Linked DNA regions of Mucilaginibacter gracilis. The protein of the gene in region 1 binds, or shares a complex with, the protein of each later gene. Links are inferred from orthologs where the notes say so. Each region holds a gene or a part of one and is shown on either strand. Other genes may lie near its edges.

The links. The genes of interacting proteins can lie anywhere in the genome.
Region 2: pnp (region 1) and rny share a complex: the UniProt entries of both Bacillus subtilis proteins name them as parts of the possible RNA degradosome complex. The link is inferred for Mucilaginibacter gracilis from one-to-one orthologs.

Annotation. Positions count from the first base shown.
Region 1 is NZ_RBKU01000001.1:3,821,504-3,825,205, reverse strand. What follows is about bases 282-3,265. They hold pnp (polyribonucleotide nucleotidyltransferase), read right to left. Parts: upstream 2,848-3,265; coding sequence 715-2,847; downstream 282-714. Other genes in these bases: rpsO (30S ribosomal protein S15), read right to left, coding at 2,978-3,256; BDD43_RS16910 (hypothetical protein), read right to left, coding at 282-501. In the rest of the region: rpe (ribulose-phosphate 3-epimerase), read right to left, coding at 1-64; more of BDD43_RS16910, read right to left, coding at 223-281. UniProt on the Bacillus subtilis protein: Involved in mRNA degradation. Catalyzes the phosphorolysis of single-stranded polyribonucleotides processively in the 3'- to 5'-direction. Necessary for competence development in Bacillus subtilis.
Region 2 is NZ_RBKU01000001.1:2,714,612-2,717,961, reverse strand. Bases 360-3,350 are described here. They hold rny (ribonuclease Y), read right to left. Parts: upstream 2,641-3,350; coding sequence 1,078-2,640; downstream 360-1,077. Other genes in these bases: BDD43_RS11665 (hypothetical protein), read right to left, coding at 3,180-3,350; BDD43_RS11670 (cell division protein ZapA), read right to left, coding at 2,867-3,157; BDD43_RS11680 (Mpo1 family 2-hydroxy fatty acid dioxygenase), read right to left, coding at 484-1,035. In the rest of the region: BDD43_RS11685 (TonB-dependent receptor), read right to left, coding at 1-195. UniProt on the Bacillus subtilis protein: Endoribonuclease that initiates mRNA decay. Initiates the decay of all SAM-dependent riboswitches, such as yitJ riboswitch. Involved in processing of the gapA operon mRNA, it cleaves between cggR and gapA.

The DNA.
Region 1 (3,702 bases):
CAATGTCGGTTTGTAAATTGGCGAAATTAGCCGTTAATATGGATGGGGAAAGCAGATGTTTCATGCGGCCAAACTTACGCAAAATTTTAAAACTATGCGTTTTGTAACCGCATTGCGCAAGCTTTTTGTGCCATACCAAGCAACAAAAATTGATGCTTTGAAGAAGTTATATAAAAACTAAGCAGTTTTTTGAATTGGATAAAATGCCGTAAAAAGCATTGATCAATCACAATTTAAAAGCAAATCGTAATACTTTTTCATTAAAACAGTATCGTAATCTACTAACGATTTATAAGCCTCGGCAACCAGTTCGGTGAGGATAGACGAACCCAACTGCCCGGCACCATTTGGTATGGCATCGTAATATTTGATGAGATCCTTAACCCGGATAATTTCATACAACAGATCTTGTATTAAATCTGTCTGATCGTTAGTCCTCCGGGGCGGATCGGCCGAGGAATTGTTTAAAAAACCTAATGGATCAGTTGGTGTTGGTATCATTTGTATCAAACAGAGAGATCGGTTATTAGGTTTATATTAGTTATAGCTTTACTTAGGTGAAATAAAATACACGTAAAAATGTTTGCAAGTTTTTAAAAAAAAATGCAATTTCCTATATATTGCAACAAATTCTTACCTATTCGTCATCATATTAAGGCATATAAAAGCAAAAACCTCCGTTACGGGAGGTTTTTGCTTTTAATTTAATAAGTATTAGTTTTTAGCAGGTGCTTCCGGGCGCGGCAATAAAGCTTTGCGCGATAGTTTTAATTTACCTTGCTTATCAACATCTAAAAGTTTCACTCTCACTTCGTCGCCAATTTCAAAAATACCGTCCATTGTTTCAATGCGTTTGTGGTCAATTTCTGATATATGCAACAAACCATCTTTACCTGGCATAATTTCAACAAATGCACCAAAAGGCATAATTGAACGAACCTTGCCTTCGTAAATTTCGCCAACCTCTGGTTTGGCAACTATTTGGCGGATGCGGGTAACAGCTTTGTCGATAGATTCTTTGTTATCACCAAATATCTGGATGATACCCTGGTTATCTTTTTCTTCGATAGAGATGGTTGCGCCGCTTTCACGTTGCATTTCCTGAATAATCTTTCCACCGGGACCAATAATGGCTCCTATAAATTCTTTATCAATACGCATTGATACAATACGCGGAGCGTGCGATTTGTAATCTTCGCGAGGTGCGGTAAGGGTTTTAGCCATCTCGCCTAAAATATGTAAACGGCCCTCTTTAGCCTGGTTTAGCGCGTTAGTTAAAACTTCGTATGATAAACCATTGATTTTCAAATCCATTTGTACGGCAACAATACCATTTTTGGTACCTGTTACTTTAAAATCCATATCGCCCAGGTGATCTTCATCACCCAAAATATCGCTAAGGATAGCGTACTTAGTACCCATTTCGTTGGTAATTAAACCCATAGCGATACCTGATACCGGGTTGGTAATTTTAATACCGGCATCCATCAAAGCTAATGTACCGGCGCAAACCGTAGCCATTGATGATGATCCGTTTGATTCTAATATATCAGAAACGATACGGATAGTGTAAGGGTTTTCGTTTTCGGCAGGTAATACACGTTTTAACGAACGCATAGCCAAGTTACCATGACCAATTTCGCGACGGCCTGCTCCCCTGTTAGGGCGAACTTCGCCGGTTGAGAAACCAGGGAAATTGTAATGCAACAAGAATTTTTGGTAACCGTTAATAAACGCACCATCAATCATTTGCTCATCATCCTTAGCACCTAAGGTAACGGTAGTTAACGATTGAGTTTCGCCACGGGTAAATACAGCCGAACCGTGAGCAGATGGCAAATATCCAACTTCACTCCATATAGGGCGTATTTGTGTAGTTGTACGGCCGTCTAAACGTTTGCCTTCGTCTAAAACTAGGTTACGGATAGCATCGTACTCAACATCGTGATAGTATTTTTTTGCTAACGATTTAGTGATGTCATCTATCTCACCTAAAGTTGCAATGTAGGTATCTCTAACTTCTTTAAACTTAGCACCACGCTCGTCTTTACCTGATGCAGCACTGGCTACGGCGTAAACCTGATCGTATGTTGCAGCGTAAATAGCTTTTTTAAGCTCTTCATTGCTATGCTCGTGACTGTAAGCGCGTTTTTCGGTTTTGTTAAGTTCGGCAGTTAATTCCTTTTGAACTAAACATTGTATTTTAATAGCAGTATGTGCAAATTTAATAGCCTCAACCAGTTCAGCTTCTTGTATCTCGGCGCTTTCGCCTTCTACCATGTTAATATCGTACTCGCTACCTGCAACTATAAACTCTAAAGTGGCAGTTTGCAATTGCGTTAAAGTTGGGTTGATAACTAATTTACCATCAACTTTAGCTACGCGTACTTCGGATATAGGGCCGTTAAACGGAATATCTGAGCAAGATAAGGCTGCTGATGCAGCTAAACCAGCTAAACAATCGGGCATAATATCTTTATCGGCAGATATTAACGAAATCATCACCTGGGTATCGGCATGATAATCACTCGGGAACATCGGGCGCAATGCACGGTCAACCAAACGCGAAATCAAAACCTCATAGTCGGACAAGCGAGCCTCGCGGCGTAAAAATCCACCAGGGATACGGCCAGTAGCAGCGTATTTTTCCTGATAATCAACCGAAAGTGGTAAAAAATCAACACCTTCTTTTGCATCCCTTGATGATACTACTGTAGCTAATAACATGGTATCACCCATTTTTATCACTACAGAGCCATCGGCTTGTTTGGCCAGTTTTCCTGTTTCGATCTCGATAGTGCGGCCATCACCTAAATCGATCACTTTTTTAATTACGTTTAAACTCATCTTCTTTTTTGTTAAACTGCATTTTTCATCTTTAGAATGCAGCAATTGTATATGGTGTATTTTGTTTAGGAACAAAAGTAAAAAAGCCATCTGCATATGCGATGGCTTTTTTATTGATTTTTGAAAATATTTACTTAATAATATCGCGCAGCTCTAAAGCCTTGATAATGGCACGGTACCTGTTAATATCTTTTTTGTATAGGTAAGCTAACAAACCACGGCGTTTACCTACTAATTTTTGAAGAGACAACTGTGTAGAAAAATCTTTTTTGTTTTTCTTTAAGTGGCCGGTTAGGTGAGCAATACGAGCTGTAAATAAAGCTACTTGCCCTTCGGTTGAACCTGTGTTTGTAGCTACGCTACCATGTTTTGCGAAAATCTCTGATTTCCATTCGTTACTTAAATACATTACGTAAATAATATTAAAGCGTTAATACTTTTGTTAATTGAGGTGCAAAGGTAGTATTTGTTTTTTATTTATACAAGTAAATGCAACAGCATTTGTTAACCATCTAAAGCTTTAAAAACCTTGGTAGCTTTTAGGTAATTACTTGCTGCCTTTTTCATTACGTAGTTAACCAATAAAGGGGGTATAAGGGGGTAAAAAATGAGCCGAATTTACAAATGCCTTATCGGGGATGTCTTACGGCTGTGTATAGTAATACATACATCGTTTATCGCCATTTTATTAACATAAAATAAAATGTGGCATAAAAATTGATAATTATTTATCTATAAAGTGATTTTTATTATTCACACACCCGTTGGTGTAGGTTTTTGTATACAAACACTCAAACCATGATAACACTACCCGAATAAGTAATTTTAAACTTTTACAATATTATATGTTGCTTC
Region 2 (3,350 bases), 1.1 Mb from region 1 along the record:
TCCGTCGGCATTACTTTGGGTACCGTATTTGGTGCCTGTGCTGGTATTTACAGCTACAATAGATGCGCCAGGGATTGTTTGACCTTTTTGATCGACAATTTTACCACTGATTATTGCACTGGTAATTTGCGCATTTGCCACGCCCGTTATACCGAGTATTACGAGTGTTAAGGCTAATAGGTAAAGTTTTTTCATTGTGCTTGATTTTGTATATTGATTTGAGCACAAAGGTTGCCCTGGCACATTAAGTATATGTTAATGCAACATTATTTTTAGAGGAAATTGACCGCTATGTTTTAATGTAATTTCAACCTATTTTTAACATTGATTTAACATTGACTAAGGAGTTGAGAATGGGAAGACTAAAGTCGGAATTAGAGAGTTGGGAGTCAACAAGGTAAAGCCGAAGGGAAGGGTTAGGCACGGGAAGCAAGTTAGCAAATTAAAAATATCCCAAATTAAACGTCCGAAATTGAAAATCGATCAATACTTAATTTTTAGTTTAAGCAGGACAAAATGCAGCAGCCATATTGGGCCGATGAGCAAAAACTTAATATCATCAAAAAATGAAGGTTTTTTGCCTTCTATTTTATGGCCGATGAACTGCCCCACCCAAGAAAGCGCAAAAACAACCAAACATGATTGCCATAGCATAGGGCCACCCGCATGCTGCCAGTTTTCTAACCCGATTATAAAATAACTAAAGATAAAGATTAGCAACAACATACAGTAGGATAACACAGGCGACAAACGGTAATAGTAGTAAATAGAAAAAGCGATGAGGAACGACGCCCAATTAACAAACCCATTGTACCTGCCCAAAAAGCCGATGTGCGGAAATGGAATTGACCATACCAAACCCAGCAAGCTGAATACAATAAGCGGTACGCATACCCAATGAATTAACTCGTTGCTGTGGTTTTGATGGCTGTCGGCGTATTTGTTAAAATAAACATCAACCTGGCGAACAGACCCTGCAACCTCCCCAAGGGGGAGGCTTTTGGATGCTGATTTATTTTTTTTTGTATTTGCCATATTAAAAAGACCTCTCCTTTTGGAGAGGGTTATACGAGGCTGTTACTTAGCAAACGCTACCGACCTGGTTTCGCGGATAACGGTAACCTTGATCTGGCCGGGATAGGTCATTTCGGTTTGAATGCGGTTTGAAATATCGGCAGCCAATATTTCCGACTGGGCATCGCTTATTTTTTCGCTTTCTACAACAACGCGCAACTCGCGGCCGGCTTGTATAGCAAAGGTTTTTTCGACACCCGGGTACGACAGTGCCAGTTCTTCGAGCTCTTTTAAACGTTTAATGTAGCTTTCAACAACTTCGCGGCGTGCGCCAGGGCGTGCGCCCGATATGGCATCGCAAGCTTGAATGATGGGCGATATCATGCTCGTCATTTCCACTTCATCGTGGTGGGCACCAATGGCGTTGCAAACTTCGGGGTGTTCTTTATATTTCTCGGCCAGTTGCATACCTAAAATAGCGTGTGGCAATTCGGGGTTATCATCAGGCACCTTGCCTATATCGTGCAGTAAGCCTGCGCGTTTGGCCAATTTAACATTAAGGCCCAATTCGGCAGCCATAGTGGCGCAAAAGTTAGCAACCTCGCGCGAGTGCTGCAACAAATTTTGCCCGTATGATGAGCGGTAACGCATACGGCCAACCATACGTATCAGTTCGGGGTGCAGGCCGTGAATGCCTAAATCAATCACGGTACGCTCGCCTATTTCAACAATTTCTTCTTCAATTTGCTTTTTGGTTTTGGCAACCACCTCTTCAATACGTGCCGGGTGTATGCGCCCGTCGGTAACTAAGCGGTGCATGGCTAAACGGGCAATTTCGCGCCTAACGGGGTCAAAACCGGATAGGATGATAGCTTCCGGAGTATCATCAACAATGATCTCGATACCGGTAGCGGCTTCCAGCGCACGGATGTTGCGGCCTTCGCGGCCAATAATACGGCCCTTTACCTCGTCGTTATCAATATTGAAGATGGATACCGTGTTTTCGATAGCACTTTCGGTAGCGGTACGTTGGATAGTTTGGATAACTATCTTTTTAGCTTCCTTGGTAGCGGTTAACTTAGCTTCGTCAACAATATCCTTAATCTGCATCATGGCTTTGGTACGGGCCTCTTCGCGCAGGTTATCAACCAATTGGTTTTTGGCTTCTTCGGCAGATAGGCCAGCTATGTTTTCTAACTGTTGTACGTGCTGATTTTTTAACAACTCAACCTCTTCCTGCTTTTTAATGGCAATATCGGTTTGTTTTTCCAGGTTTTTCTTCACGTTTTCCACTTCCTGATCGCGGCGATTAGCATTTTCGAGCTTTTGGTTTAACGATTGCTCCTTTTGCTTTAAACTATTTTCGCGCTGGTTAATGGCGTTGTTTTTAGAGTTTACTTCCTGCTCATGCTCGGCTTTCATTTGCAAAAACTTTTCTTTTGCTTCAAGCAGGCGGTTCTTCTTTAATATGTCGGCATCGTTTTCAGCTTCCTTCAGTATTTTTTTTACCTTAGACTGTGCTGCTATTTCCTGATCTTTAAAGAGTTTTCTGAGTAAAAAACGGCCGATAGGAACGCCAGTAACAACGCCCACTAAAAGCCCGATAATTAAATATAATATGTTCATGATATAATTGGTATGAAATAAAAAAACCGCAACTAAATTTTAAGCCTCATGTATTACTAAACTTCGATAATGTTTTGAAAGCCGGATCATCGTTAAATCATGACGAAATAACGTACATCCTCACCTGCCTTCGCTGATATTGAAGTGTTAAGTTTATAAATAGTGAAACTTAAAAATTTAACTGCGGCTAAATTTTTAATATGCTTTGTATGTGTAAAGAACGTTATTACTTTGAGAAAAACTCCGTTAACAAACTATCCAACTGGTAAACCCGCTCTGCCACCTCTACATCCTCTACTCCTACCCTCTTTTCGGCCTTTAAAGCCGCTGTAGCGTAGTGTAGCACACACATCGATAGCAGGTCTTGCTTATCCTTAACTGCGTAATTTTCCTGGTATTCTTTTACCCGGTCGTTAATCAGTTTAGCAGCTCTGCGTATTATCTCTTCCTCTTCCATGTTTACCTTTAAAGGGTAAACTCTGTCAGCAATATTTATTTTTATGGAGATTTCTCCCATTGAGCATTTTCACTTTTTTGTATTACTTTTTAAGCAATACAATACACTTATCTATTTCCCGCACAAATTCGTTAATTTTTTGCTTGATGTCAAGGGTTTTCTCATTTGTTTCTGAAAACGACTTGGCAAGCTTCAATACACGAAGCTTCTCATCAAACTCTTTATTCTTTTCTCTACTTGCCGTTAGGGCCAC